3 regions of the Paenibacillus sp. NPDC093718 genome follow, and region 2 is predicted to be linked to each of the others. Evidence: predicted binding sites of a transcription regulator. Region 2 holds the regulator's gene; each other region holds the start of a gene.

Region 1 (10,723 bases), 400 kb from region 2:
CAACTTATCCCGACTTATATTCAAAAACCTTGCTGCATTGTTTCCTGTTAGGAGTAATTCTTCAAAGCGATTTACGACATTCGCCAGATTGGGAGACGCATATCTGTCTATATTTTTTAAGATATAGTTAATAAATTCCTTCCTAATAATACTATAGGTGTCCTTTCTATCTTCAAAAATTTCAAGATAAAGCTCTCCAAAATCGCCCATAACCTTTTTATATTTACGATTTTGTTGTCTCGTTCTTTGTTGATCCAAGACTCATAAAAACCTTGAGGCCATGCTTTAAAAAGATCAAAAACCTGCTTTTGTAATATTGCAAAATCTTTTATAAGTGAGTTGATTCCAGATAATTGGGAAAGATTTTTAAAATCTCCGATATGCTTCGCAAAAAAGAGAATGACGTTATTCATTGTATTTAGATTTATTAAATCTATAGGTAAACTCAAATTCTTACTTAATAACCCACATTCTTGATATACATATTCGGAGATGCTTATACATGCTTCGCCAGCAATTTCTACTTTACTATTTTTATGCGAATGACCACATGAACACATAAAAATATTACTCTGGGTCCATAAAATTTTCTTAGAACAATTTTGACATTGATCCACCATCATTACTTTGTGATACGGACACGCTGTAACATTTACAAGACCCCATATTTTTCTGATATATTCATTTTCTTTCAAACACAATGGGCATAATTTAGCTTTTAATGTGCAAATTGCAGTTAATGAAAAAACAGACTTATTATACACATACATCTGATTGGCTTTATCGACTTCACAGAACATAAGATTTCTAAGTATATCTAATGAAGAGCCTGCCAGTGCTGACAATTTGGCTAAGTCACAATCGTCTAACATTAACGTATCGAGATAATAACTAAATATTCTTTTATTTTGAAAAACACTTAATTCGTCATAAATATATTTCAAACTTGGATAATAATTTGCAATTGACAATCTTAGTATATAGCCAGTCAAACTCTCATCCTCATACGGCAGAGGTTGATTCATAATCGTCATCTCCTTACCTCTGAACTCTATATATAATCCAAAACATTGTTCAATAGCTCTATGCAAGTTTTATTAACAACGGCCTAACAAGTTTTCCATCCCGTTATTTATTTATTCACTTTTTCAAATAATCATTTATTTCTAACGGATTATGGAACAATCCGTCTAACGAATTTTGGAACGTTTCTAAAATATTATGGAATTTCACATATCAAAGTCGATATCAAACAGAACGGCTTCCTCACGAACACTTACTATACCCGCAGTTCCCGCACGTCTTGCATCCCTCGATATTGATCAAGGATGCCCCGCCGCAGGATGGGCACAGATCCAGCGACATGGAGCTGCCGCCTGCGTGGGAGCCATGTCCGCCATACCCCGCGGCTGTCGCCACGGCCTCGCCAGCATCGACAGGTGCCATCGTGGCTGCGACCGGTGCCGGATCATGGTCATGATCCACCCCGGCGTTGTTCGCCACGTGCGTTTCGAGCGCCTTCGCTACAGCGTCGGCGATGGACTCTACGCGGTTTGCGCCGAAGCCGATCGCGCCGGTGCCGCCAATGCCCTTGAGGTGCTTGATCAGCAGCTCCACCTTATTGCCGTGGTCCCCGTAACGCAGGAACAAGGAGCAGACACGGCCCAAGGCTTCCGCCATTGCGAACACATCCGAACCGGCTTTGCCGACGTTCAGGAAGATTTCGCTTGGGATACCGTCCAGATCGTTGATGGTAATGTACGCCATGCCGAACGGTGTGTTCATTTTATAGGTTGCGCCGCGCAGCACTTGCGGACGCTTCTTGTATTGTTTATCCAGCCCGCTCTTGCTCGCTGGGGCTGTCACGGCCACGCTTGCAGCCGCCGGCTCCACGTTCGCCGCATCCTCTGCGGCTTGGCCTGCCGCACTTTGCTCCAGTGCTGTTTCAGCAGAAGAAGCTGTGGTCGCTTCTGCAGCCTTATCTTCTTTTTTCTCCGTCTGCAGCACCTGCACGTCGCGGCTGCCGTCGCGGTAGATCGTTACGCCTTTGCAGCCCAGATCGAATGCCAGCTCATATAGGCGCTTCGTATCTTCAACCGTGAAGTCCGACGGACAGTTGGCCGTCTTCGAGATCGAGCTGTCCACCCAGCGCTGAATCGCTGCCTGCACCCGGATGTGATCCTCGGCGGAGAGACTCATCGCCGTGACGTAATAATCCGGAAGCTCTTCGCCCGGATGGCTGTCCAGCCAATCCTGGGCAATCGGCACGAACTGCTCGTCGAAGCCGAGTCGGCTCTGACGGAAGTATTTGAAGGCAAAGTACGGCTCGATGCCTGTCGACGTTCCGACCATCGTGCCCGTGCTGCCCGTTGGCGCTTGAGTAATGACGGTGACGTTACGTGCACCTTTTTCACGCACCGCTTCAGCAACTTCAGGATACACCTCGGCCATATTTTTCATGAAACCGCTTTGCAGGTACAGTTCAGCATCGAATGCCTGGAAAGAACCCTTCTCTTCGGCAATATCCGCAGAAGCGAGATACGCTTCCCGGGCGATGAAGCCATACAGCTTATCCAGGAACTCCAGCGATTCCGGGCTGCCGTAACGAATGTTCAGCTTGATCATCAGCTCCGCCAGACCCATCGTTCCGAGACCGACGCGGCGCTCTTTTTTCTGGTTCAATTCGTTTTCTTCAAAATGGTACGGCGTCCGGTCAATGACATTATCCAGGAAACGCACCGAGTACCGTGTCGTTGTAGCCAGCGCATCCCAGGCAACGTCATGGTTCGCTTCATCATAGAACTTCGACAGATTCATTGCGGACAGGTTGCATACGCCCCAGCCCGGAAGTCCCTGCTCGCCGCAAGGGTTCGTACAGATAATCGGGTTGAAATACCAGCTGTTGGACATTTGGTTATAGTATTCCATGAATACGACGCCCGGCTCTGCGGATTTCCATGCGGATTCGATAATGGTGTGCCATACTTCGCGTGCTTTAACCGTTTTATATGGAATGATGCTGCGTCCGGCTTTCTTCCATTTATCTAAATCGCCGTCCCACAGCTCATCATAATCAGGATCCGTAGTATCCGGGAACACCAGCTCCCAGTCCAGATCTTCCTTCACGGCCTTCATGAAATCATTGCTGACGCATACCGACAGGTTCGCATTCGTGACTTGTCCCATCGTCTGCTTCACGGTAATGAAATCCTCCACGTCCGGGTGCCAATCATTAATCATCAGCATGAGCGCGCCCCGGCGGCTTCCGCCCTGCTCGATCAATCCCGTCGTATAACTGAACAAGCCGCCCCACGATACCGCACCGCTGGAAGAACCGTTCACGCCTCTTACGATCGCGCGCCGAGGACGCAGGGAAGACAAGTTAATGCCGACTCCGCCGCCGCGTGCCATGATCTCGGTCATCTCACTCAGGGTTTCCATGATGCCGCCCCGGCTGTCCTTCGGTGAAGGAATCACGTAACAGTTGAACAGCGTCAACTCATCGCTTGCACCCGCTCCAGCCGCAATCCGTCCGCCCGGCACCAGCTTCCAATCATCCAGAATCTCGCGGAACTTCCCGCGCCACTCTTCCTGCAGTTCCGGCGTTGCCTCAACCGATGACATGGCAGCCGCGAGTCGATCCCACATTTCTTCCGGCGTTTTCTCGATGGTTAACGTCAGCTTCTCCACATCCGATTCCACAAGCTCGCCCTTCCGTGTCTTCACCGTGACCTTGCGGCCTTCGCGCTTCACGATTTCGCCAACTTCCTTAGTCGGAAATTTAGGATCATCCTTCGTCAAAACGAGCACCACATCGCCTACCTTAGCGTTGTTGGTGTCCGCATCCTTCCAGGCATACCGGTCCAAAAAGATCTTCTCGCTTAAACCTTCCAGCCGCTGATTCTGCATCGTACTCAAGAGCAACTACCTCCTATATAAGATATAAAATTAAAAAGTTTTCGCAGTTATGCGCTCACCAACAACATAACCTGTTATGTAGCCGGTCAAACATTCAAAACCACTATATACACCATATATAGTGCTACCAATTCATTATACTACACTATATATAGGTTAACTATGCCGATAATGTGAAAATTAAGCCAACAGATCCAAGCTCCCGCTCGCAAGCTTCCGCTTTCTTCCTCTCGCTCTCTTTTTCGCCCTTCCCTATGAAAAAAAAGGATGAAAATATCCAATTCCAGCAGCCGCGCGCCCTTTGGGTTATTCCACGCCTTCCGAATCCGTGCAAGGTTATGAAGACTTCTTTTTTCGTCCATACTACATATACACCGCTGGCCCGGAATCTTTCACAACAGGAGGAGATCGACATGTTTCATCAGCCATCTGCCGACTCAGGCAAGATTTTCGACCCGCGTCTTCCCGTTCCATTGCAGATCCACCGTTCCTGGTTTGACGATCTCGCCGGTCGACTGGACAAGGGCGGACCTTGGGGTGACTATCGTCTGGCCCAGCTTGCCGTGGAGGGCGAGAAATCGCGTCTCGTTACAAGCTTTGAAGAATTGCAATGCCTCAAGCACCTAGGCGGCTTATCCCCGCTCCCCCATCAGACCGATACCGCCAGACGCGTATTGTTCGAGATGTCGGGCCGAGCCATTCTCGCCGATGAGGTGGGACTTGGAAAGACGATTGAAGCCGGCCTTATTTTAAAAGAATACATCGTGCGCGGCCTGGTATCCAAGGTGTTGATTCTCGTTCCGGCTTCCCTTGTGCTGCAATGGGTTCGCGAGCTGAACTCCAAGTTCGGCATTCCCGCGATTGCGCAGAAAAAAGCGTACTCCTGGGGCAATGATATCGTTGTCGCCTCCATGGACACAGCCAAACGCGATCCGCATCAGGAGATTCTGCTGAACGAGGAGTACGACATGCTCATTATCGATGAGGCGCACAAGCTCAAGAACAAGAAAACATCCAATTATCAATTCATTCAAAAGCTGCGCAAAAAATACTGCCTCTTGCTGACGGCTACGCCGGTGCAAAACGATCTCAGCGAGCTCTTCAATCTGATCACCCTGCTGAAGCCGGGCCAGCTTGGAGGCCAAGGACAGTTTGCCGCTAATTTTGTTGTCGATAAACGAAGACCCAAGAACCAGGAGCAGCTCAAGGATGAGCTGTCCAAGGTCATGATCCGTAACCGCCGCGGCGAAGGCGAAGTGAAATTCACCAAGCGATCCGTCCGCAATGTAGGGCTTAGCCTCTCGCCCGAAGAACAGTCATTATACGACGGGGTCACGTCCTTCGTCAAAGATCAGTATCAGGCAGCAGGGGGAAATTTAAGCAGTATGCTGTCCCTTGTTACCCTCCAGCGTGAAGTGTGCAGCAGCCGCGATGCCGTTTTCGTGACTCTTGTTAATCTGTCCAAGAAGCTGCCCGAGGACTCTCCGCTGCGCGATAAAATCTGGGAGCTGGTCTATCTCATCAAGGCCATCAAAGCCAACACCAAGGCGGAAAAAACCATTGAGCTGATCCAGCAAATGAACGAGAAGGTCATCGTATTTACGGAATACCGCGCCACGCAGGAGTACTTGCTCAATTATTTCCGCGATCACGGACTGATCTCCGTACCGTACCGGGGCGGAATGAACCGCGGCAAGAAGGACTGGATGATGGATCTCTTCCGCGGCAAGGCGCAGGTTATGATCGCGACGGAAGCCGGCGGCGAAGGCATCAATCTGCAATTCTGCCACCATATGATCAACTTCGATCTGCCCTGGAATCCCATGCGGGTCGAGCAGCGGATCGGACGCGTGCATCGTCTCGGCCAGACCAATGACGTAAAGATCTACAACCTATCCACGTCAGGAACGATTGAAGAGCACATCCTGAACCTGCTGCACGAGAAGATTAACATGTTCGAGATGGTCATCGGGGGTCTTGATGTCATTCTGGAGCGGTTCGAGAAGAAGGAATCCATCGAGAAGAGCCTGTACAAAATCATGCTGGAGTCCGGCAACGATGATGAAATCCGCCAGCGCATCAGCACATTGGGCGACTCGATTCACCATATCAAGCAGGATATCGAGCAGGGAAGCACCGTCGAAGATAATCTAAGAGAGGAAGAAGCCTAATATGACCATGACGCCGCAGGAGGTGCAGCAGCACTTCATGGCCTATTTGGAAGCCACCGAATGCACCGTCATTGAAAAATCGCCTGAGCATGTCACCGTGAAATTATCGCCGCAAGCCGACAAAATGCTCACCAACCGCCCGTATTACTGGGGCTTCGTGGAACGTACCGGCGCTCCCGCCGAAACGTTGTCGTTCAATTTCGTGTTTGATCCCGAAAAATACGACGAACGGCTTGCAAAAACCAAGGAAACCGAAGCCAAAGCGCAGCTTGCCACGCCTACGCAGGATCCGCTCCTGGCCCGCTTTTACGGAAATGCCCCGGTTCTGCCTATCCTCGGTCCCGGCCGCATTCAGCGGGAGAACATTGGCTACGGCAGCAGCCGGCTTGCCCAAATATGGAATGCTTCCCGGGAGGAAGGCAAATGCGTCTATCTGTTCCAGCAGCGCGATACCGAGCCGCGTCCAAGAGCGCGTTCCACGCCGTATGAGCAGTGGCTGGGCGTCTGCTTCAAGGTGGAGTTCAGCTGTGATCTGAAGCGGGAGGAATTGTTTTTTCTCGGAATCTCGCTATCTAGCCGTGCGATCGCCCAAGACTTCCCGGCGATCCTGGATGGACGCGAGCTGACGCCCCGCTTGCCGGAGAGCGTTCACGTCCGCCCCGCTGCTCTTACCTTGCAGCAGGCCGTAGATGCGCTGGAGAATTATCTCATCGATAAGCTAAGCAAGCTCGACTATGACTGGGCCACAAAAGCAAGAGAACGTCTTGAAGATGAACTGCTGGTGATCGACAGCTATTACGAGGACCTGCTCAAGGAGCAGGACGAAGAGAAAAAAGTGCTCATCGAGGAGCAATATAAGAACCGCCGGTCCGAAATGCAATGGCAGTACGAGCCGAAAGTGAGCTTGTCCGTCATAACCTGCGGGCTATTTCATCTGTGTTCGCCTGTGGGTGCGTCATCATGACGCCCCTCTACAAAAGCAGGCAAAAAAAGAACCATTCTCCCTTCTCCTACCGCGACAGCTTGCAACAGCCTTTGCAGAGCTTGTCCGATATGATGATTCCAACACATCCACGGCGCGTAGGGCCAAGGAAAGGCGGTTAATGATTTGAAGCGTTGGAACATGAAACTTCATAACCATGATGGCAAGGATTGCAATAATTTCAAGCCCCAATCACCCGATAACAAGCAGAACAGCCGATATCGAATGTTGTCTGTTTCCATCATCGTAACGACTATCCTCTGGTTCAGTGCGGTCCAGCCGCAGGCAAGCTTGGCTGCCACAAGCCGGGCCGACGTTTCCATTTCTGCTAACAGCCTTAGTCTGAATGGCACTCCGTTTACAGCGGATCATCACACATCAGGCGTTTCAGGTGTTAGTCAGAACAAGGCTGAGGCTCGGGTTCCTGAGAGTTTGACGGACTTTGCTGAGGAGACTGTCGCTCAATTATCGGCCCATGCGCCATTTACGACCTGGGACGAAGCAGCACTCGAGTTCATCCCGCTCGGTCCGGGCACGCACGGCTGGTTAGTCACGATTTCCGATGATGGACTGCCGCAAGGATACATGATTATCAGTGCAGGAGAAGACGGTGGATATATCCTGAGTGAATACGGAATCGGCTCGACCCTTCCCTACAGCCAAGCGCCGCTGAAAGAGCGGCTCGCTGCGGAAGGCCTTGTGAAGGCCGGAGGGGCATTGCCTCAAGGCAGCATCGTGCGCAAGCTGTATGACGTGTCCCCCGTCTGGCAGGTCCAGCTGCCTGGCAAGAAGCCGGTCTATTTTAATGCATTAAATAGTGAAGCTCTACCGGATGAGCCCCAGCAGACGGATTCAACGACGAAGCTGGTATCCGTCGTATCTTTACCTGCAACAGCCAAAGGGCTCGTAACTTCATCCAAATCCAACCGTTGGTTTGCCGGAACGCCCTCCATCGCAACCGGCGACTCCATGGATCCTTACGATAATCTGCTGTGGCTGACCACTGGAAATCTAACAGCCCGAAGCAGCGCCGATCTGCGGAATTTACTTAAGGAGCACTCCACCCTGATATTTAAGTCCGCAAAAGGCAATGCCGCCTACGGCGCGCCTTTTAACTTAACGGGCTGGCATCGTTGGTCCTCGGAGAATCAGGAGAACCCGGCTGCGCTCTATGTTTCCGTTCCCTTGCGGAATACAGACACCCTCCGTTTCCTCCCGGCAACCCGGTTAATCGGACAAGGGCAATTTTATGCCCAGCCGGAATAATACGGGTTTCAGTAATTCGAGATTATGTTCAACAACAGCTCTTTTTCCATGCCATATGCCATGACTCACAAAAGGACGCTGCCCCTTTAGGGGCAGCGTCCTCAGGCTGTTGAGAAACCCCCTGTTTTTTGCAGGGGGTTAAAATTTACCTTAATAGTCTCAAAACTAGGGGTCTCAGATCGTTTTAAATCGATTTTTGGTTTAAAAGATGAGCCTCCCCATATAAAAAATAAAGTGTCGAAAAGTCCTCTGGACTTTCTCGACACTCTGAGGACGCTGCCCCTTTAGGGGCAGCGTCCTTTATTTCAAACGGTTTATAAGTGTGCACTCAGCACGCACAAAGGGCGATAACCATCAAGTAGCGATGCTCACTTCAAGCTGACATTGCGCGCACAGGAGGCAGTCCACACGATGTGCAAATGCGATTTGATGATTGAACATGCATTAGCTGTTACTTCGTCCCTTTTTTTTGCTCTTAGTGGTTACATCCTCTTTCCATAGCGACATGGAGAACGGAATCATGCCGAACCAGCGGGTGGTCCAGGATTCCTTCACCTTCGCCTGACGCCGAACGTCCTTTGGCGTATCTATAAAATGAACCACGCGCTCGGTAATGTACTTGATCAATTCGTCGCCGCTAGCCATACGAATCAACTCCTTTTGGTTTATCCACATCCCAGTATCAGTTTGCTCCATTTCGATCAATTCTAGACGCTCGCACTTGAATAGCATGATTTTTCCGCCATATGCACATTCTAAAAAAGCCGAAATTTTTACGTGAAAGAAGGGAACCATCATGATTAAGACAGCAGTTGTATGGATGCTTCTCTTTGCACTGGCACTCCCGGGTTCTGTTATGGAAGCATATCCGGTGAAGGTGCAAGCCATGACGCGTCCAGCGCATGCCGTTCATAAAAGTCCAATATCGACAATCCGGCTTCTGACCGAAACGCCCGAATCCACCCACTCTTCAGGTCAGGAAATCGACCAGTCCGAGCTAAGGCAGCTGCACCCTTTTGCCCATGATGTCATACTGATCGATGTGGGTCATGGCGGAATCGACGGAGGAACGTCGTATGGTGAAATTCTGGAAAAAGATATTAATCTGGCCATTTCACGGAGACTGTTCATGCTGCTTCGCAAGGAAGGCTATCATGCCGTCCTGAACCGCGATGCCGATTACGCGCTTAGCGATGACAATCGTTGGCATCGAAGCTCCTCGAGGCATCGCCGCGATCTGTCGCAGCGCAAGCAGCTCAGCAGCGAGATCCCGACCAAGCTGGTAGTCAGCATTCATGTGAATTGGGGGAAGAACTCGTCCAAGCGCGGAGGCATCGTGCTTCATCAATCCGAGGGACGCAGCACCCTACTTGCGGACACCATCCAAGAGCAGCTGAATCTGGTTTACCGCAGCAACAATCACATCATGGTAGGTAAACCATATTATCTGTTGAATCAAACCCAAGTACCCGCCGTCATTGTCGAAACCGGCTTTCTCAGCAATTTGGAGGACCGGAAATTATTAACCGGCCGCAACGGTCAAATGCAGATCGCCGAAGCCATTGCCGACGGGATTATCAATTATTTAACGGCCCTGTAATTTGGGGCTGTTTTTTTGCATATAAGCCATATCCATAAAGACGCCCAGCACTGATTCCCTTATCCGATAAATAAATGCAGCTTCCACATGTGAATAGCCTTCCATACAGGGATTGGAATCACCGGGTCCTTGTCTGGAAGGCTATTATTTTTTTATGGTATTCAAATAACCAACGCTAATTCGCAGGCAGCGGATTCGGCCGCCAGCTTGATCGTTCCCTAACCAGATCGCTGATACCCACAAACTCCACCTTGGTTTGCAGTTTCGGAATGGTTCCTTTCAGCGCTTCTGCCGTCCGGATTCCATATTTGCCGACATGGCCAATTGCAATGCAGGATGTTCTCTCTTCAGCATGCTGTACTGCAGTCAGGAGCTGTTTGCTCACGTGCTGAACGGTATGAACATCATCCAGGAATATATCGTTGGCGATGGACGGCATCCCCTTCTCCACTGCCAGTTTGCCAATGACGCTATGATAGTTTGTCTTGCTGTCGATAAAGAACAACCCTCTCTCCCTGCATACATCAAGCACAATGGACATGACCCGCTCATCCCCGGTAACCTTGGAGCCCATATGATTATTAATCCCAACGGCATAAGGAACCGAATCGATTGCCTCCTCCATCCGTTCACGAATCTCCTCATCGGTTAGTGAACTTAGAATGGCACCCGGTCCGAGCCAGGAAGATCGTCCTTGCTTTGGCTCCATGGGCATATGAATGATGACGTCATGCCCTTGCCGATGCGCAGCTTCGGCGTCCTTCACGCTTGTCGGCAAAAAAGGCA
Region 2 (10,723 bases):
ATAGAGGATCTATTATAGGGATCATGGCGTGAAGAGGGGGCGGGGCATTATGCACCATACCTTTCCACAAAACCATGGTCCCGCTCTGTCCTAACTTCCGGTATAATGGGAGATGAGGTGAAGTCATTATGCCGGAATTGCCGGAAGTAGAAACGGTGAAACGAACACTTAACCAATTGATTAAAGGTAAGCAAATAGATCATGTATCCGTACATCTGCCGCGAATTATACAGCGTCCTGATGATATTGAGGCATTTGCGTTTATGTTGAAAGATCATACCGTGGAAGGTGTAGAGCGCCGCGGGAAATTTTTAAGGATATTGCTGGACGGACTGGTGCTCGTTTCGCATCTTCGGATGGAAGGGCGTTACGGGTTGTACTCTGCCGAGGAGCCGGTGGAGAAGCACACCCATGTTATATTCCATTTCTCGGACGGGACTGAGCTGCGTTATAAGGACGTACGCCAATTCGGAACGATGCATCTCTTTGCAACGGGGGAAGAGTTTCAGCATGCTCCGCTTGCCAAGCTGGGGTATGAGCCGCTGGATGACACGTTTACGTTCGGAACCTTCAAGGAAGTCATCGGCAGCAAAAAAACGAAGATTAAGGCGGTGCTGCTGAATCAGGCATATGTGGTCGGCATCGGCAATATATATGTCGATGAGGCATTGTTTCGAGCCAAGATTCATCCGGAGCGTAACGCCAACAGCCTGAAGGATGCCGAGCTCAAGCGATTGTATCATGCAATTGTGGATACACTGTCCGAAGCCGTAGAAGCGGGTGGTTCCTCCATTAAATCCTATGTCAATGGACAGGGTGAAATGGGGATGTTCCAGCATAGTCATCAGATTTACGGACGGAAGGACAAGCCGTGTCATACATGCGGTGGACCGATTCATAAGATCGTGGTTGGCGGACGGGGGACCCACTTCTGCCCGAAGTGTCAGCCGGTTAAGAAGTAATCCCATAGGCGTGCACCCATTCCTATCCCTACACATATAATGTGGAACATATGTGGAGCGCATGGAGCTGCTCTTCTTCATGAATGAGCCGCTTGATGTGGAGCTTACGAGGAGGGAAAAGGGTGCTCAGTCATATTTTCTCGTCTGCGCTGCTGGCCATGGCATTAAGCCTGGACGGATTCGGTGCGGGGGTTACATACGGTCTGCGCAAAACAAGGATACCGCTGCTGTCTGTATTGATCATCTCGCTATGTTCCGGCTTGGTTCTTGGCGCCTCCATGCAGGCGGGCGCGCTGTTACAGCGGTTCTTATCCCCATCCGTGGCGTCCGTGATCGGAGCCGCCATTTTGATTCTGCTGGGCTTATGGTCTCTATATCAGCAAGTTCGCAGAAAGAACGAGTCAGATGTGCAGCCGGTTTCCAGTAAGGATATTTCGAAGTCTCTTATGGAAACGAAGGCATCTGACCAACAAGTGAAATTAAGACGTGAGGTTAACACGGCAGGTCAAGTGCATCTTCAGCGGGCGGTATTCTCTCTTGAGATTCCGAAGGTCGGGGTTGTCATTCAAATTCTCCGCAGTCCCTCGAAGGCGGATCTGGACGACTCCGGCAGCATCTCCCCGTGGGAGGCGATGTGGCTCGGGATCGCGTTATCGCTCGATGCGTTCGGCGCAGGGCTTGGCGCTGCCATGCTGGGCTTCTCACCGTTAGGTACCGCGGCTGTTGTTTCCTTGTTTAGCGGGATATTTCTGGTGCTGGGCATGAGGGTTGGTTTACGCTTTGCATCCAAGGGCGGCATGCGTTTTATCTCTTATTTGCCTGCTTTTTTGTTAATCGTCATGGGTATAATGAAGCTGTTATGAGGTGAAGTCATGAATATCGGTTTAACCGGAGGAATCGCAACTGGCAAGAGCACCGTGTCCTCCATGTTGACCATGAAGGGAGCACTTCTCGTCGATGCGGATCTCATCGCCCGGGAAGTCATGCTCCCGGGTCATCCGGTGCTGGGTAAAGTGACCGAACATTTTGGACAAGCGATCCTGTTTGAGGACGGTACGTTGAATCGAAAAAAACTCGGGGAGGTGATCTTCCATCATCCCGAGCAGAGAACGGTATTGAATGAGATCACGCATCCGGCGATCCGGCAGGAAATCCGGGAACGGACGGAAGCGTATGAGCGGCAGTATCCCGACCGGCTCGTCGTAGCGGATATTCCGCTGCTGCTTGAGGCAAAAGAGCACTATTCTTATCTTGACCAGATCGCTGTTGTTTATGTGCCGCGAGAGCTGCAGCTTGAGCGTCTGATGGTGCGCGATGATCTTAACAGGGAAGCGGCAGAAGCGCGTTTAAACAGTCAGATGGATATCGAGGAGAAGAAGCGTCTGGCGGATATCCTCATCGATAACAGCGGAACATTGGCCGAAACACAGCGGCAGGTGGACAACCTGTGGGGCAGGTTGATTAGTCTATGAAGTGGCTCCGTAAAAAAAGAGTGCTGCTTCTGCTGTTTGTCTCTTTTGTAGCGCTTCTGTATCTGAGCTCGAACTGGATGACCTTGCTGTATCCGATTCATTATAAAGATGAAATACGGAAGCATGCCGCATACTATGAGGTCGATCCGTTCCTGGTGGCATCCATCATTCGTGTGGAAACGAACTTCAAGCCGGGTAAGGAGTCCAAGAAAGGTGCCCTGGGCATTATGCAGCTGATGCCGGATACGGCGAATTGGGCGATGGAAATGGCCAAGCTGCCATCGGTAAACCTGCTGAACGTAAAGAATGAAGTGGATGCGAATATCCAGCTGGGCACCTGGTATATTCAGAACCTGCACAAGGAAATGGACGGCAACCCGATTGCCGCCATCGCCGCCTATAATGCAGGCCCCGGGAACGTCAAGAATTGGATCAACAAGGGCATGTGGGATGGAACCTACGAGAATGTGAAGAGTATTCCCATCGGGGAAACCCGCCACTATGTACAGCGCGTGATTTATTATTATAATCAATATACGGATGTGTATAAGGACGGCTTTTAACGAAAAAAGAGCGCTGGACAGGCTCTTACATCGAGCCGTCCAACACTCCTTTTTTAAGGAAGAATCAATTATTGACCGGAGAATTGACCAGCCAATTGTTGCTCGGCCAGGGTTACAAGACGCTTTGTGATGTATCCCCCGATCGAACCGTTCTCGTAGGAAGTCATGTTACCTTGGTATCCGTCTTGTGGAATGGAGATACCAAGTTCTTGAGCTACCTCGTACTTCAATTGCTCAAGAGCAGCGTTTGCGCGAGGAACAACCAGGTTGTTGGAGTTGTTGTTGCTTTGTGCCATGTTAAGTTCACCTCCTTGGGTTGGTAAAAGTATTATGTCTCGGGTTTCGCATTTTCATAACATAAAAGAAAAAAGTTTTGCTGGTAAATTTTTCATAAGCGCCATTAAGGCTAAAATACGCTGAAACAAAGGAAGTGAAGATGACTTTATGAAGTGTCCATATTGCAGTTATGCCGGAACGAAAGTGCTGGATTCCAGGCCTGCTAACGAGAATAAATCCATCCGCCGCCGCAGGGAATGCGAGCAGTGCAGCAAGAGATTCACGACCTTTGAGATGGTGGAGGAAACGCCGCTGATTGTTGTGAAGAAGGATGGAAGCCGCGAAGAATTCAGCCGGGAGAAGGTACTCCGCGGTTTGATTCGGGCATGCGAGAAGCGTCCGGTATCCGTGGACCAGCTGGATATGATCGTATCGGATGTCGAGAAGGCACTGCGCAATACCGCAGCAGCAGAGGTGGAGAGCCGCCAGATCGGGGAGCTTCTGATGGAACGGCTGTATCCGGTCGATGAGGTAGCGTACGTCCGGTTTGCGTCCGTGTATCGGCAGTTCAAGGATATCAATATGTTTATGAAGGAACTGAAAAGCCTGCTGTCCAAGGATACGGACGGTCAGGAGCTTTAAGAGCGCCAGGGTTCTGCGTGATCCAGGTGCTCTTCCGGTGCTCTCAAGGAGCCGATCCTCATCATCGATAAGTGACATTATATAGAGAAGTAAAAGGGATACAGCACGTCATCAAAAAATGTGAAAAACCTGTTGACATGCCTGCTGATTTTTTATATGATATAGAAGTCGCTTACGGGGCCTTAGCTCAGCTGGGAGAGCGCATCGCTGGCAGCGATGAGGTCAGGGGTTCGATCCCCCTAGGCTCCATAATAAGAAAACCCTTGATGGTATATCATCAAGGGTTTTTGCTTTTTTCAGGATGGAAATAATACAACTTAATATGAGTTTAGGGATTTGCAAAAGCGATGTGCAAAGGATCCGGTGATTATACAATTACTGGGATACAACAAGGAAACCATTAGGACCGTACCAAATGCTCTCCCGTGCCAGAAATACCACATTCGCATCTTCATGTCAGTTCAACGGTTGTGGGACTTGCAGATAAGCATTTAATTCACAGCTTATCGATCAGCGGCGATCAGCAGCGATGGCACCGCCGGGCGAAACGTGAGGATTGCTTGCACAGGTGGAGTGTGCGGTGCTGAAGAAAGGGATCAACCCCCGATACGCTCTGGACATTCAAATAAAGATTTTGATCAAAAAAAGAATCTTCAAAAAAGACCCTCTCGATTAACAGCTCAGTTCATCGAGAGGGCCATTTAACTATTCCAACAAGTTCTTGTTCCGCTGTGATATTCACTGTTTCATCCGAGCTTTTCCTTCCCATGCCATAAACATCACAAAAGCAGCACACAATACGACCGCGGCAGTGTATACGGTAGATTTATATTCAGGTCAATAAGGATTCCGCCTACGGCCGGCCCGACAATAATGCCAAGACTTGTGTATGTGGAATTCATCCCTGAAACAAATCCTTGATTATCTCCTGCCATTTTCGAAAGTAAGGTTGTCACGGCAGGACGAAGTAAATCGCAGGCAAAAAACACGATACATGTCACGACCATAATGCCCCAATAGCTGTTAACGAATACCGTAACGAATATGAATATAGCAGCCAGCATTAGCATGATGAGAATCAATTTTTTCTCGCCGAGCTTGTCTACTAGCTTTTCAAAGAGCGCAATTTGTACAACCACTCCGAAAATAGAACCTACGGTGATAATTACAGCAATATCTTTGGCCGTAAAACCAAACTTCATATCAACAAAAAGGCTGAACATCATTTCATAGGCTGCTAATCCGAAGGAGAGTACAAAGACAATTAGAAACGGCACAAAATATGCAGAGCGAAGAGACTTTTGTATCTCCATAATAATATGGGCCCTTCTTTTTTCAACTCTATTTTTCTCCAGTTGTTCTTTTGACAACGATTCATTTAAAACAAACACTGAAACGACGGCTGCGACAAAGGCGAATCCTGCAGCAAAAAAGAATGGTGCGCGTATGCCTAGTTCAGCGATAAATCCACCCAAACCAGGACCAATGATGAATCCCCCACTAATGGCAGCAGCTTGATACCCCCATACTTTCGCTCTTTTTTCTAATGAAGTTCGATCCGCTATATACGTGATCACGGCTGGCTTAATGAACGCATCACTAATGCCTCCCAAGACTCTGGACAGAAACAGGACCCAAACCTGATTTCCGAAACCAAATAATAGCTCCGAAAATGAAAAAAGGAATAATCCGAATACAATCATTTTTTTTCGGCCAACGGTTTCAACCCATACACCCAGTAATCGGAGATGCTAATAGTTGCGCAAAAGCAAAAGCTGAGATCAGGAAACCTACAGCTTCTCCACTTAAATTCATTTCTTTCGCAAAGGATGGCATGACCGGAACAGCAAGACCAATCCCTACATAGGCAATAAATAAATTTAACAAGACTAAACCTAAAGATATCTTTTCTTTGCTGACAATACCCATGATTTTTCCCCACTAGTTCTTTATGAAATTGTTATATTAGCACAAAAGTTCATGTGCTGGTCACCTTGACTGGGCTTCGTTAGACTCCTTAATAACCTGATTGAGTTTTTTTATTGTTCGAAGCACTTGCTTCAGATCCTCGATTTCGACCTGGGAGGAGTATTTTTTAACAAAAGCTCTATCCGCCTCAGCAATTAAATCTGCATATTTCTTCCCTTCTTGTCCAAGGAGGATAAAGGATTCTCGACGATCATTTGGATTACTTTCCCGACGTATAAAATCCCTGGATTCTAAATGGGATAGCACTTGGCTGACTGCACTTTTTGTAATCGAAAAGTTCGCTGCAATCTCATTTACCGTAATCCGTTGATTCCGAATGACATAAAGCAACATATTTTCTTGTTGAACGGTTAGGTTGAAATTATCCAGTTTCTTTGCTCCTTTATTGTAGTTCACGTAATATTCGTTAAATGCATCATGTAACTCATTGACAATTTTTTGGTACTCCGAAAGCATGATCGTCCTCCTTAAATGTATTACTTCCAAAATCACGAACGAAATAAATGGTAATCATGAACCCATAGTAACTAAGAAATAAGTTTAGTTTAGTTAACTTTACTAAATATATATCAATCTTTTTTATTGTCAATTGACAAATTAGATTGAGCCTGTTGATCTCTTGTTACCAATTATTACATCCCGTATAATCTCATTATGTGACAACACATGCACAGTAAGGAGAAGAACAATATCAAAAAGATGAGGAAATCACCCATGAGAAAATGGCTACTATGCACGTTAGCTATCATGCTAAGTTTAGCTGCGTTTACCCCCGCTATTTATGCTTCTGAAGTCCGAATATCTGTGGATGGGCGTAATGTACAATTCCCTGATGAGCACCCATACGTCGATCGGAGATCCAACCTTACGATGGTTCCACTTGCTTTTGTATCCGACAAGCTCGGAGCTGCTACGAAATGGGACGGAAATTCAAAACAAATTACGATCTCGCTTAACCGTGACACCATTATTTTGGTAATTGGCGATAATCATGCACGGGTGAATGGAAAAAGAGTAGATTTCGAGGGGGCGGCGGCGCTCAAAAACGGCCGCACGATGGTTCCGGTTCGCTTTATTAGTGAAGTATTGCATGCAAATGTGGAGTGGCAGCCCGCGCGCAATCTGGTGAGCATTATGACCTCCGTGGCCAATGTTCCGAAAGGAACATGGATATGGGACAGTCACATCATCAAACAGGATCAAGAGAAAATTATAAGCTTCGCCAAAATGAAGGGTGTGACATCCATTTACCTGCAAGTGGATAGAGATATCGATCCAGCGATATATGAGGGCTTTATTCGAAAAGCCAAAAGCGAAGGAATTCAAGTGGAAGCACTTGAGGGGCGACCCGAATGGGTCTATAAGTCTAAGCAGGAGGATATTCGAAATTTCATCGCGTGGGTGAAAAACTATAATTTCTCTGTTGGCCCGGAAGCAAGCTTTGCGGGATTGCATTTCGATATTGAACCTTATGTGCTAAGCGAATGGACAGAGCACAACAAGGCGATTCTTGAAAGCTGGATGGACAATTTGAGACTGATCGAAAAAGAAACGAAAGGCAGCAGCTTGAAAATTTCGATGGACGTTCCGTATTGGCTTAATACGATTCATGTGCCCGGGACGAATTACAGTATGAGCGCATGGCTGCTGGAGAAGTTCGATTGCCTCGTCATCATGAATTATCGGAATCATGCGTTAGGTAATAATGGAATCGTGGAAAATGCGCAGGCCATGCTGAGAGAAGCCTCCACGCTCAAGAAGAAAATTGTTGTTGCTGTTGAAACAGTCAAAAGCACAGAGGGTCCGCGGGTCTCATTCTATTCCATAAGCAATAAAGTGATGGAAAAGGAGCTCCAGTCCGCCCATAGTCAATTGGCGCGCTACGCAAGCTATGCCGGCTTTGCCATTCACGATTTTAATAGCTGGCAGGACATGAAATAAGAAGCTGCTTGTGTTCATAAGCGACATAATTCCGTCAGCTGCGGGCCGTTTGAGCTCACTTGGTGGGGGCAGTTGAATGCTGATCATTTCTGATCAGAGAGCAGATATAAAAGACTCATAGCGATTGAATGTAGGCAGCCCATTAGGGTTGTCTTTTTTTTTCGGATCTCGTCAGGATCAGAGGCAAAGGGACGATACTGCGTACTTTTTTCTAAATAATCTACCTTACAGTAAAGTAAGGTAATGTAAGATAAACCATTGGTTTGTTTTTTTCTTTTTCATTATGATACTTACAACCATGTAACAATAAGGAGGGATTAATCATGACTAATAATCAAAATTTTAAAACCATTACGATAATATCATTTATATTTTTGTTTGCCTTTATCAGCCTTTACCCCCTTGTTCCACCAAGTCCAGATAAGAATGCGGATATCTCAAAAAATTTCTCAGCAGATCGTGCTGTCCAGCATTTAAACCATATAGCAAAGACAGCTCATCCAAGCGGATCAGAAGAAAATGAAAAAGTAAGAAATTATCTTGTTGAACAACTAGAATTAATGGGATTAAAACCAGAAATCGAGCATTCCAATCATGCTTTTCTATACCCCAAAATGTTAACTGGCGGAGATATGTACAACGTGATTGGTAAACTTGAAGGTATTAACAGTGATCATGCAATGATGATGTCTGCACACTATGACTCTGTTCAACAAGGGCCAGGAGCTAGTGATGATGGAAGCGGAGTAGCTGCTTTGTTAGAAACCATACGTGTATTAAAATCAGGTCCTCCTTTGAAAAATGATATCTATTTTGTGTTTACAGATGGCGAAGAGCAAGGATTAATGGGAGCCAAGGAATTTTGGACGAAATCAAATCATAAACAAAAAATTGATCTCATCATTAATTTCGAGGCAAGAGGAACAAGTGGTCCGTCTATCATGTTCCAAACCAGTGATCAAAACGGTTGGATGGTAAAAGAATTTGCCAAAGCAGCCCCCAATCCTGTTACTTCATCCTTACTAGGGAATCTTTTTGCAATCATGCCAAACGATTCGGATTTAACGGTTTCCAATGAAAATAAAATACCCGGATTGAATTTTGCTTATGGTGATGGATGGACCGGATACCATACACCACATGATGATGTCGAACACCTAGATATACGTTCGTTGGAGCATCAAGGGCAAAATGCCTTAGCAATGGCCAGGCACTTCGGTCAATTGGATTTACATGATATTAAGAAAGAGAATGCAGTTTATTTCAACTTTTTTGGGGTAGTCATTTCTTACTCTTACTACTGGGTCTATCCCCTTACAGGGCTGATTGTACTTTTATTTGCAATGGTCACGATCTTTGCAGTAAAGAAAAAGCACGCCACTTTCAAAGGGTTAGGAATCAGTTTGCTAGCGATCCTGTTAGCTGTCATTTCTTCGATCCTCGTAACGGTACTGATTTGGATGGGGGTAAACGCACTCTGGGCTGAAAAAATGACTTTATTTAGTGGAGCAATATATGACAGTCTTTATTATCAGTGGGCATTTTTGTTAATCACTGCATCCTTCTGTTTTCTTATCTGGAGAAAATTCCGTTCCGTAAATGAATGGGAAATGACTTTGTCCGCGATCTTTCTTGGTGCCATATTTCTCATCTTGTTAACACAATTTCTGCCTGGTGCCAGCTATTTGTTTGCTTGGCCATTGCTTGTATCGCTACTGATACTTGGGTGGGTGGTATGGAAGAATAAAGTGGATAAAATAAGTACCCATATATGGATGTTATCCCTTATATCCTTCTTACCAGTAGTACTGTTCGTCCCACTGCTCAAATTGCTTTTCACCTTTTTTTCGGTGAGTCTTGTACCTGATCTCATGTTACTTTTTGTTTGGCTATTAGCTTTGTTATTCATGCAATGTAAACAGCTATTCCAACTAGGACGATGGGTACCTTACACCCTGCTAGGAATCGCGGTAGTCATATTATCGATTAGTTTTTTTAGGGCTAGCCCAAGTGCAGATCGACCTATAGATAGTAACTTATTCTATGTCGTGGACCAGGATAAAAAACAAGCACAGTGGGTTACAACCCAACCACCAGATGATTGGACGAAGAAATATATAGCTACAACGAATATATCCAACATAAAATCTATCTTACCGTTTAACTATGATAAAAAAGCATGGGTAGGAAATGCACCTGTACGAAACTATCAAATGCCACAAATAAAGCTAGTAAAGACAGAGGAAAAACAAGGGGATAAAATGATTCATTTTCGATTCTCAGGTGGAACAGATGTGCAAAACATGTATCTGTCTATTCCTGGTGGTCGCGTTCAAAAAATAAAAGTTGGTGAAGAATCCTTTACCATACCTAAATCAATGGAAACTTTTTATTACAAACAAGCAGGTATTCCAAAACAAGGTTTGGATGTCATTGTAAAAGTTAAAGGGAATCAACCCGTAGCGTTTACTTTTGGTTCTGAACAACATCCTGATCCAGAAATTCGCTCCAAACGGCCACCCCATCTAATGACAAGTGGACTGTTTGATGAAAGTATTTTGGTGATCAAACGTGTCACTTATTAATCCTTAAGAAGAAGTTATCCTGATCCTTGAGATAAATGATGTAAAAGAGAAAGCAACTATGAAAAAATAATAAGCGAGCGAGATCAAATAAGAAAGATTTTACCTAAGGAGAGTGACATTATGAATGATACATGGAACCCCGAATCGCCAGGTGTGCTGCGCCTTCCTTCAGGTCGACTCGTCCGCGGCCGAGCACTAAGACGTCCACTTCCCCCAGGGCTTCAACCCACTTTTGCACTCTACCTGCTCGGGCGACAACCAGCGCCCGTTACTTGGGAAAGCCGCTGGATTCC
Region 3 (10,723 bases), on a different contig from region 2:
TATCCCAAAAGTTATCCTGCAGCTTAATGATGCGTTCCTTCGGAAGTCCGATTTTTTCGTTCCACAATTTAAAGGCTTCCTCGTCTTCCGGATACACGGTGACGGACAGCTTCTCCGGATCGAAGCCGATCCATTTCTTGTCCGTCAGGAACTCCCAAGCCCAGGTGATAACCTCTTCCTTAAAATAATCCCCAATGGAGAAGTTGCCCAACATTTCGAAGAATGTATGGTGGCGGCGGGTTTTGCCGACATTCTCAATATCATTGGTCCGAATACATTTCTGCGAATTCGCAATTCTCGGATTCTCCGGCTTCACGCGCCCGTCAAAATAAGGTTTGAGCGGAGCCATGCCTGCATTAATCCAGAGCAGGGACGGGTCATTGTGCGGAACAAGCGATGCACTTGGCTCGATATTGTGGCCTTTCTCTGCAAAAAACTCTAGCCATTTGGAACGGATTTCACTAGCTTTCATCTCTACACTTCCTCCAGTCATAATATAGCGCCCGGATCACTTGGTTCCGAACACAAAAAACGCCCCTGAATTGAATTCAGGGACGATGTTCTCGCGGTACCACCCTGGTTATCGTCCATTTATCCTCCAGCAGGGTTCTCCTGGAACAACATAAGTGACGATCGCCTCGTAACGGCTGGATAACGGGGGCCACCCGGTGAATTTGAATCACACTCAAAAATTAGCATTCGGCTTAGGTTCGCTTCCAGGTTCTCGCAGCCAGCCGGAAACTCTCCGGGCAGGAACCTGTTCTCTGGGCAAGGTACGCAAAGCCTACTTGATTTTCTCATCGATTTGTACGTTTATAGGTTTATCATTTCAAGTATATATAGGGCGAAACTATCTGTCAATGCATGAACATTGCCGCTGCAGACTGGAGTCTTCAGCCGGATTTCCTTCTGACATAATAAGCAAAAAAATGCTGCAGCAGCACCTTGATGACGGCAAAGACGGGAACAGCCAAAATCAAGCCCACGGTTCCTGCGATCTGACCGCCGACAAGGAGCGCAAAAATGATCAGGAGCGGATGCATATGCAGCTTTTTCCCCACCACTTGGGGCGAAATGATGTTGCTCTCCAGCGTCTGGCAGATCATATTAACGGCCACCACCAGCAGCACCATCTTCCAGGAAATCGTGGACGCCATCACAAGCGCAGGAGCCGCCCCGAGAAAAGGGCCCAAATACGGAATGATGTTAAACACCGCCACGATGCTTGCCAGCAGCAGTGCGTACGGCATACCAACGATCATATAGCCTACATAAGCCAGTACACCGATGATTAAGCATACCAGGAATTGTCCGCGGACATAGTTTCCAAGAGCCGTGTCGATTTCCTTAAGCAGCGTAACAATCGACTTCCGGCGGCTCCGCGGCAGATAGGATACGGCGGTTCGCTGGAACACCTCAAAATCTTTTAATATGTAAAAGATCAAGAATGGAACAATTAACACGTTAAACAGGATATTAATCGTGTTGCCGATATTGTCCATGAAATCCGAGATCCCTCCGGCCAGCCTCGATTCCATCTGCAAGAACCAGCTGTTGACGCCTGTCCTTACTCCCGGGGGCAGCAGCCTGCTGTCCAGATTGGTCATCAAACTTTGGGCGTTCATCGTTAATTCAGGCAAGTGCTCATTGAGCTCCTCCAGCTGCCGAATCAGCATCGGAATCATGTTCATCAGAATGACGGCAAGCGACGTGAGAAAGACGGCATAAATGAGCAGCACGGCCATGCTCCGCGGAACTTTGCGGTCAGAGAGCATGCATACAACCGGATTGAGCACATAAGATATGATCATGGCAACCAGAAATGGCGCCAGGACAGCTTTGAGAAATCGATAGACATCCAGAAACAGCGGACGCAGCAGCCAGACAAAGTAAAGAGAGATGAGTCCGAGCATTAACCATACCAACAATCGAAACCATTTGTTCTCGGTCAGCTGTTCCACACAGGCACCCTCCTTTTTCGAAAGCTACCCTGTAGTATATGTACAAGCATCCAGAAATAAACTAACATTTCCGCCGGACAAAGTGAAAAAGACTCCTGCTTAGTCAGCCATACAGGCCTTCAGCAAGGAGTCGTTATCTTGCAATATGTACGCGTTTCTTAGGAAGACGCGTGCATTGGAGGGAAATCCGGCTGCATTTCATCACCGAAGAACAAATCATCCAGCGAGCTGAGCGTGCCATCCTCTTCTACCTGGTATACGGACATTTTCTCTCCGTTGACTGTCAATTCGATAAAGCAACCCCAGCAATAAAACTGGTGGGAGCCGATTTTCCCGATATCTTTGGAACTACAGTTTGGACATTTCATCCTACCTCACCCTATCCGTTCACAGAATTAATGGCTTTTTCCAGACGCTGTTCGCTCATCGGGGGTACCATAACGGCACTTTCACCGATAGCCATTTCCGCTGTGCAAGGCAGCCATTTGCGACCTTCGATCAAATCCGAGACAAATCCATCGGATATTTCCAACCCTAGTATTGTATTGCCCTGTTCCTGCTCAAAATAAACATCCGATATACGCCCGAGCAGGATGCCATCCTCTGTCAAGACCTGCATCTCTTTCAGTTTGCGCTTGCCCAAAAGGTACGTAAGCGGTATATCATTGGCGCCCAGCTTGCGGACAGCCTCTTGGCTCCGGATCATGACGGCATCTTCCCCGTATGCTACGATATCTTCCCATGAGACGCTTTTCACATGCGAGGAAAACAAAGCCTTGCCTTCCAGCTCCAACCCGGTAATCAACCAGTTCTCATCTAGTATAAAATCGTGGATTTTGCCGATTTCCTTACCGTTCTCCACGTCGAATACAGCCAGTCCAATCATTTCTTGAAGTTTCATATACAGTGGACACCTCCTCATCCTTCATGGTTTGAAATCAGCCGCCGGTCAAAATTTCGTTAGCCTGACGGGCCATTTCCAAGGATGAAATGGACGAACGCATACCCCCTATTCCCTAGAAGGAGAAATCCCTTAACATCTATTTACGTAACCGATTAAGGATGGTTCCAATTTTTTGGGCAGTGTACTCCATTTCTTGTGTAGTATTACCCAAACCGAAACTAATACGAATCGCGGAGCGCAAAACAGGATCAGAAAGTTTCATTGCTTGGAGTACATGGGATATTTCCAGAGATCCCGACGTACAAGCCGAGCCGCTTGCCGCCGCAATTCTTTCCATATCGAGGTTCATCAGCATCGTCTCCGTATTGGCACCGGGAAAGCTGATATTTAGGATGTGAGGTAGGTAATGTTCCGAATTTCCGTTGATCACAAAAGCATCCTCGCCAATCTCCTGACGAAGTCCTTCGAGCAGCGTCGATCTCAGCTCGCGATAATGCTGGATACGCGCCTCCATATTCATAACGGTCCATTCCACTGCTGCCGTAAAACCGGCAATTCCAGCCATATTCTCTGTTCCGGCGCGACGCTTCTTCTCCTGCAGCCCTCCGAACAGACGCGGAGATACGCTGAGACCTCTGCGGACAACCAATGCTCCGACGCCCTGGGGTCCGTTGATTTTGTGGGCGGAAAAACTCCACATATCCACAGGCAGCTCGCGGCAGTTGATCGGTTCCGATCCCAAGGCCTGAACAGCATCGGTATGGAACACGATGCCCCGGCTCCGGCAGAGCTCGCCGATTTCGAAAATCGGCTGAACGGTGCCTACTTCATTGTTGCCATACATAATGGTGACAAGCACTGTGTTGTCCTGAATTGCGCCCGCAATGTCCTCCACAGAGACACGCCCAGTAGAGTCGACGGGGACATAGGTAACCTCACAGCCCCGCCGTTCCAGCTCATGGCATGTATGAAGCACCGCATGGTGTTCAATCGCCGACGTAATCACATGCTTGCCCTTCACACCAAGCGACTCCAGCAATCCAAGTATAGCCAGGTTATCGCTCTCGGTTCCGCCGGCGGTGAACACCAGCTCGTCCGATTGGCATCCTAAAAGGGACGCAATTCGATCACGCGCCCCATTCACGATCTTCTTCGCTTCCCGTCCAAAAGCATGAACGCTTGAAGCATTGCCGTATTGGCTTGTCATCACCTTCATCATCCGCTCGGCAACCTCCGGATGAACCGGGGTTGATGCGGCATGATCCAAATATACTGATCTCATATCCGTCACCCTTAAATGTAAAACATATAGTTGTCTGCAGCAGACTGTTCCTGATAGTTGATCAGATAATCCAGCGTCGTGGAATCCAGCACTTCAGCAATGCTGTCGCGGATACGGAGCCACAGATCCCGCTTCGCCGGATCGTCCTCTTCCGTGAAATCCACAGGAGATATCGGTCCTTCCAGTACGCGGATGACGTCCCCGGCCGTTATGGATGCCGGATCACGGGACAGGATATAGCCTCCGTATGCGCCGCGGATGCTTTTGACCAGCCCTGCATTCCGCAGCGGTGCGATCAGCTGCTCAAGATAATGTTCCGACAGCTGGTTCTTCTCGGCAATGCTCTTCAGCGAAGTCGGCCCTTCACCAAACCTGGCGGCCAGCTCCATCATAATGGTTAATCCGTATCTTCCTTTTGTTGATATCTTCAAAGGTGACACCTCTTTCGGCAATTTGTATATTATGTCCATCCTGTACATGAATTGTAGGTGGCGGGTGAGCGACAAATACGGCATAATCCACGTGCGAAGCAGCTTATCCTGTGTTTTTCTCCGTATTCCGATCATTACCCTCAGCTTATGGTAACATATCCTGAACCTCAATGGGTAATATTCCAATCGGAAACCTGAAAAATGTTCACCCTGAGTGGACAAAATGAAACGTGTGAACCTTGTTCCAATATGTTAAAATACCTCCATGGGCACAATTCAATATGAAAATGGTGATAACGATGTCAAAAGAAAAACATAACACTCGTATCGTTGTCGGCATGTCGGGAGGAGTCGACTCCTCCGTAACAGCGCTCCTGCTCAAACAGCAGGGCTATGAAGTGATCGGCATCTTTATGAAAAACTGGGATGATACCGATGAGCTTGGCTACTGCACAGCTGAAGCGGACGCTGAAGACGTGCGCCGCGTGTGCGAGCAGCTCGACATTCCCTACTATACCGTCAATTTCGAGAAGGAGTACTTTGATAAAGTATTTTCCTATTTCCTCGATGAATATAAAGCCGGGAGAACGCCGAACCCCGATGTCATGTGCAACCGTGAAATCAAATTCGGCGAATTTCTGAACAAGGCAGTGGATCTGGGAGCCGACTATGTAGCTACCGGCCATTACGCCCGCGTCATTGAAGAAGACGGACAGTACCGTCTGCTGCGCGGTGTCGACAGCAACAAGGATCAAACCTACTTCCTCAATGCGCTGAGCCAAGAGCAGCTCTCCAAGGCGATGTTCCCGATCGGGCATCTCCCGAAACCCGAAGTTCGCCGACTCGCTGAGGAAGCCGGACTGTATACCGCCAAGAAAAAAGACAGCACCGGCGTTTGTTTCATCGGCGAGCGGAATTTCAAAGAATTTCTTGGACAATACCTCCCAGCCCAATCCGGCGATATGGTGGACATTGTCACCGGTGAGGTAAAAGGCCGCCATGATGGCCTGATGTATTACACGCTGGGACAACGCCAAGGTCTTGGAATTGGCGGCTCAGGCTCCGGAGAGCCTTGGTTCGTTGCCGACAAGGATTTGACTAACAATATTCTGTACGTTGTTCAAGGCGATCATCCGTGTTTGTATTCAACCGGACTCGCTGCCTCCGGAATCAACTGGATTGCAGGACAAGACGCTATGCCCAAAGACGCCTACACCTGCACCGCGAAATTCCGCTACCGTCAGCCGGACCAGGAAGTAACGATAACTCCGCGCGAAGACGGAACCGTTCATGTCGCGTTTGCGAAGCCGCAAAAAGCAATCACGCCGGGTCAAGCCGTTGTCTTCTACCAAGGGGACGAATGCCTTGGCGGCGGAACGATCGAAACGGCGGATAAAGTTCCTTATTAATCCGCTGGCCTAAACGAAAAGAGCACACGCTTAACACGGAAGATTCCGTGAAGTGTGTGCTCTTTTTTTACATGTTAGCGAAGAACATATTCTACCGTTTCTCCGCGTTCTAGGCTGGCGGATACGTCAATGAAACGCTGATTCGAGCTGCCTCGAAAGGGAAGCGAGACATCCCTTAGCTCCAACTGGAATTTGCCATCCACGATAACGTCGCACTGTTTTGCCAATTCGCGCAGCTTCGGCTGCCTTATCAGCGCTTCAAAGGTGAAGCCCGTGTAGGCCCATATACTTTTCCCGGGACAGAGGGTCCTGAGCTTGCGAACAAATGCCGCGCATTCCTCCGGCGAGAAGAACGGGTCCCCACCGCATAAGGTCACGCCATCCAGCAAAGGGTTGTCGACGATATCCTGCAGTATGGACGCGGACAATTCTTCTGTAAACGGCTCCCCCGCTTCAAAGTCCCAGGAATCCGTATTAAAGCATCCGGCGCAGGCATGACGGCAGCCGCTCACGAATAGAACTGCCCGAAGTCCCGGGCCTTCATTAATGCTCTCGGGGATATATCCGCACACATTCACAGATGCTTCACCCGATCCCTGACCTCAGCCTGCTTGGCCGAATTGAAGCGCTCCGTATAATTGCCCGTTAGGTATCCCGTCACCCTCCGCAGCCGCTGGAAGTCCCCATTATCTTCCGTAGCGCCGCATCCAGGGCAAAAGCTTCCGATGATCCCTTCGTAGTTGCATGCCGGACAGCGGTCGACGGGATGGTTTACGGAGAAATAGCCAATGTTCTGCTTCAAGGCAAACTGCACAATGTCCCGAAAAGCAGCTGTATTCTGCCGGGCATTGCCGTCCAGCTCCACATAAGAAATCGCTCCTGCATTACACAGCTCATGGAAAGGAGCTTCGGAACGGATTTTCCGGTACGCGGCCATTGGATAGTACACGGGTACATGAAACGAGTTCGTATAATACTCACGGTCTGTCACACCCTCGATCACACCGAAGGTTTGCCGGTCAAGCTTCGTGAATTTTCCGGACAGCCCTTCTGCCGGCGTGGCAAACAACGTAATGTTCAGGTCGTATTTTTCACTGGCCGCATCGCAGAACTGACGCATATGTCGGATGATTTCGATTCCCAGCCTGCGGCTGCTCTCGTCCTCTCCGTGATGCAGTCCGGTCAAAGCCTTCAGGCATTCTGCAAGCCCAATGAATCCAAGTGCCAGAGTGCCGTGCTTAATCAGTTCGCGTACCTTGTCCTCCGGGGCCAGATCTTCGCCGCCTTCCCACACGCCTTCCCGCATCATAAAATCGGACGCTTTGGCCGGTTGGTCCGCTTGCAGCTCGTAGCGGTGAATCAAACCCTCTACCGCAATCGTCATATACTGATCCAGCTGCTCGTAGAAGAGGCTCAGGTCGGGCATATCCCGCTTGCCTTCGATGATGCCATGCTCGATGCCGAGACGAACCAGATTGATCGTATTAAAGGACAAGTTGCCTTTTCCGCTTAGGCGGTTTCGCCCGAACCGGTCTGAAATCGTCCGTGTCCTGCAGCCCATGGTGGCAATAATCGTGTCTGGCTCGTCCGGCTTATAGTAGACCAGATTAAACGACGCATCCACGTTGACAAAGTTCGGGTAGAGCCTGCGGCTGGAGCACTCAACGGCTTTCAGGAACAGATCGTAATTGGGCTCCCCTTCCGCCTGGTTAACCCCTAGCTTGCACTGGAAAATATGCTGCGGAAATATCGGCGTCTCTCCCCCGCCGAGCCCTCTCATCGTGGCATCCAGCAGAGCGTGGGATACCAGCCTTCCTTCCGTTGACGTGCACATGCCATAGTTCAGCGATGTAAAGGGAATCTGTCCGCCCGCCCGGCTGCTCATCGTGTTCAGATTGTGAATCAGGGATTCCGCGGCCTGCTTTACTTCATTTACCGTTTCGTTATATGCGTAATGATATATTCGCGGATAAGAGTCCTTCAACTGCTCGTTGTCTATGTATAATTCGTTATCGGGAAGAACTCGTACATTCGGTCTATGCTCGCCCTGCTCCACCTCTCCGAAGTAGGCAAGCCCTTTCCGAAAATGCCGGCGAAACGATTTGCCGACATACGGGGCCAGATCCCAATCGATTTTATTTCCGGACACGCCGCCGAATTGACTGTTCTGCTGAGATTGAAAAATGATGGCTACCAGCGCCATCGCAGTCATGATGCTCTGCGGCGGCCTGACCGATCCGTTACCGGTATTGAATCCCTTGGCCAATAGACGATCAAACGGGATGAAAATACAGTTCGTCGTTCCGAGTGCATACTGGTCCAGGTCGTGTACGTACACATAACCATCCCTGACGGCTCTCATGAGCTCTCCGGGCAGGATAAATTTGCTTGCCATCCATTTGGCGTACTCGGAGCCGATCCGACTCATTTTTCCACTGAATGATTCCCCGTTCAGATTCGCATTCTCTCGCAGCAGATCCAGATTCGTTACCCCAATCACATCCCTGCTGATCTTGTAGAGCTCTCCCCGCCGCATCCGCTCCAGGTCACGGGCTTCCCTGTAATGTTGATAAGCTGCCGCGGCCTCTGCATAACCTGTGCTTTGCAATTGCTCGACAACGATATCCTGAATTTCCTCCACACTGACCTGCTCCATCCCCGCGGTGGCGCGGACAACCTCCTCGCCAAGCTGCAGGGAAGCCTCCTTGCGGGACACTCCCTCAACTGCTATAAAAGCTTTATCCACCGCCTTTACAATCCGGCTTATCTCAAAATTGACCAGGCATCCGTCTCTCTTCATGACTTTCATGAAATCGATCAACTCCTTCTTCTCAGAACATTAAAACACTATATATAGTTTCGTTTAATCAATTTACATCCATATATAGTTTAGTGCTGTGAGATAGATCACGCCTATTGATCCTATGAAGCGAATCAGCGATTCCTGATAACGTCCATAAAGGACATGAATCCCAACAGAAAAAAGGCACTCGAGTGATCCATTGATCACATCGGGTACCTTCTTGCTTAGCCGCAGCAGGATTAACTTTCTGCTGGCGGCATCGGGGTAGGTGTCGGCTTAGCATAACCTGTGCTGTATTTCTCGTCGATTGCGGTCCGAATCTCCGTCAGGCTCTTGCCCTCGCTGCTCATTTTGGCAGATTCCACGGCAATGTCCAGGCATACCCCGCAGCGGGTGCCATGATCGTCCCATACAACGGTGCCGTCCTCCTGGATCTCATCAATAAAACAGTTCAGGTTGCTCTCATGACCGGCACTGTCCCCACAGCCGCAATAACAAGGAATGTATTTCAGGACATCACTGACCTGCGCGGACAAGGCATAGATCGTTTGGAGTTCGCTGGTCTGGCTCTTCAAAAAGGCAGGCAGCTCATCAATCGAAGCTGTCGCCTCCTGGATATCCCCGTTGGACAGCTGCGTCTGATGTCCATGCTCATGCGCTGCCTCGGTTGCCTGTCCACTTACGACCTGCTCCTGAGCGCTTTTCCCCGAACAGCCGCTGAGCATAAGACCGGCGGACAGCAGCAGGATGACAAACCGTTGTTTCCCTGTTTTCATCATTCGTTTCCTCCATTTAACTAAACTAGCGGCCGTAGATCCCGTTATCGCAGTAAGACCCTATTCTTCGCGTCGTAATCGCTGGTTGTGAGCGATCTTGGCTTCGTTCCCCTGCTCGGTCGCCTGATAGAACACCCGGCGGGAGAGCTCCTTCGGCAAATATTCCTGCTTCACGTAATGGCCCGGATAATCATGCGGGTACTTATAGCCGACATGTCCCAGCTTCACCGCCCCCGAATAATGCGCATCACGCAGATGAAGCGGGACCTCCGCCGATTTTACTTCATCCATGGCGGACATCGCACGTGATATGGCGGTCACAACGCCATCGGATTTTGGACTTTCCACCGCAAACAGGATAGCCTGGGCGATATTAAGCTTGGCTTCCGGCCAGCCGTTATTCCGGTAGGCGTCCAGTGCGCTTACTGCCTGCACCATCGCTTGCGGATTAGCCAGCCCGATATCCTCGCTGCTGGCAGCAATCAAGCGGCGGATGAACACCATCGGGTCCATCCCCAGCTTTTCGACAGCATACAGGAACCAGAACAATGCCGCATCGCTGGAACCCCGAATGCTTTTATGAAAGGCGGACAGCACGTCATACTGCGTAGACTCGTCCGCCTTGACGAGCGGCTTGCGTATCGATTCCTCGGCCACATCCAGCGTAATATGGGCCGTACCGTCTGCATCAGGCGGGGTCGTCATCGCAGCAAGCTCAAGCGCATTCAGTGCACGCCGGATGTCGCCGTTCGCCATCGTTGCAATATGCTCCAATGCTTCCTCATCTGCCTGGAGATCCATGAATCCAAGGCCTTTATCCGGATCGGATAGCGCGCGCTGCATCGCGATCATGGAATGGTTCTTATTTAGCGGCTCAAGCTGGAACAAGGTTGAACGGCTCATCAAGGCCCCATTTACGTAATGAAAGGGGTTCTCTGTCGTCGCGCCGATAAATATAATCGTGCCGTTCTCCACGGCAGGCAGCAGCGCGTCCTGTCTTGAGCTGTTGAAGCGATGAACCTCATCCAGAAACAGGATCGTTTTGGTGCCGTACAGACTGCGGTTGCTCTGGGCTTGCTCAATGACCTCCCTGACGTCCTTTACCGAGGCCTCCACCGCATTCAGCCGAACGAAGTATCCCTTCGTTTGCTGTGAGA

What was found. Region 2 encodes NrdR, which represses ribonucleotide reductase genes. Its sites were predicted from a motif close to AACACNATATATNGTGTT; they were not measured.
Region 1: the regulator NrdR is predicted to act here: its motif matches at 4,027-4,044, upstream of ACQKPA_RS04010 (adenosylcobalamin-dependent ribonucleoside-diphosphate reductase).
Region 3: the regulator NrdR is predicted to act here: its motif matches at 8,831-8,848, upstream of ACQKPA_RS25170 (anaerobic ribonucleoside triphosphate reductase).

Annotation. Positions count from the first base shown of each region.
Region 1 covers NZ_JBNNUS010000001.1:789,431-800,153, forward strand. Annotated here, with positions in the region: gene ACQKPA_RS04005 (TniQ family protein) at 117-1,025, opposite strand; gene ACQKPA_RS04010 (adenosylcobalamin-dependent ribonucleoside-diphosphate reductase) at 1,267-3,909, opposite strand; gene ACQKPA_RS04015 (DEAD/DEAH box helicase) at 4,332-6,089, shown strand; gene ACQKPA_RS04020 (YqhG family protein) at 6,091-7,053, shown strand; gene ACQKPA_RS04025 (hypothetical protein) at 7,198-8,337, shown strand; gene ACQKPA_RS04030 (YqzE family protein) at 8,782-8,982, opposite strand; gene ACQKPA_RS04035 (N-acetylmuramoyl-L-alanine amidase) at 9,134-9,937, shown strand; gene ACQKPA_RS04040 (divergent polysaccharide deacetylase family protein) at 10,113-10,723, opposite strand, start outside.
Region 2 covers NZ_JBNNUS010000001.1:1,193,040-1,203,762, reverse strand. Annotated here, with positions in the region: gene mutM (DNA-formamidopyrimidine glycosylase) at 129-962, shown strand; gene ACQKPA_RS05820 (MntP/YtaF family protein) at 1,085-1,825, shown strand; gene coaE (dephospho-CoA kinase) at 1,835-2,434, shown strand; gene ACQKPA_RS05810 (lytic transglycosylase domain-containing protein) at 2,431-2,997, shown strand; gene ACQKPA_RS05805 (alpha/beta-type small acid-soluble spore protein) at 3,066-3,293, opposite strand; gene nrdR (transcriptional regulator NrdR) at 3,442-3,915, shown strand; tRNA gene ACQKPA_RS05795 (tRNA-Ala) at 4,092-4,164, shown strand; partial or broken gene ACQKPA_RS05790 (MFS transporter) at 4,654-5,844, opposite strand; gene ACQKPA_RS05785 (MarR family winged helix-turn-helix transcriptional regulator) at 5,905-6,360, opposite strand; gene ACQKPA_RS05780 (copper amine oxidase N-terminal domain-containing protein) at 6,619-7,845, shown strand; gene ACQKPA_RS05775 (M20/M25/M40 family metallo-hydrolase) at 8,169-10,430, shown strand; gene ACQKPA_RS05770 (protein-tyrosine phosphatase family protein) at 10,551-10,723, shown strand, end outside.
Region 3 covers NZ_JBNNUS010000009.1:210,821-221,543, forward strand. Annotated here, with positions in the region: gene alaS (alanine--tRNA ligase) at 1-472, opposite strand, end outside; gene ACQKPA_RS25135 (AI-2E family transporter) at 894-1,961, opposite strand; gene ACQKPA_RS25140 (hypothetical protein) at 2,120-2,329, opposite strand; gene ACQKPA_RS25145 (PRC-barrel domain-containing protein) at 2,341-2,862, opposite strand; gene ACQKPA_RS25150 (cysteine desulfurase family protein) at 3,002-4,147, opposite strand; gene cymR (cysteine metabolism transcriptional regulator CymR) at 4,159-4,578, opposite strand; gene mnmA (tRNA 2-thiouridine(34) synthase MnmA) at 4,878-5,987, shown strand; gene nrdG (anaerobic ribonucleoside-triphosphate reductase activating protein) at 6,062-6,565, opposite strand; gene ACQKPA_RS25170 (anaerobic ribonucleoside triphosphate reductase) at 6,562-8,796, opposite strand; gene ACQKPA_RS25175 (PCYCGC domain-containing protein) at 9,030-9,569, opposite strand; gene ACQKPA_RS25180 (replication-associated recombination protein A) at 9,627-10,723, opposite strand, start outside.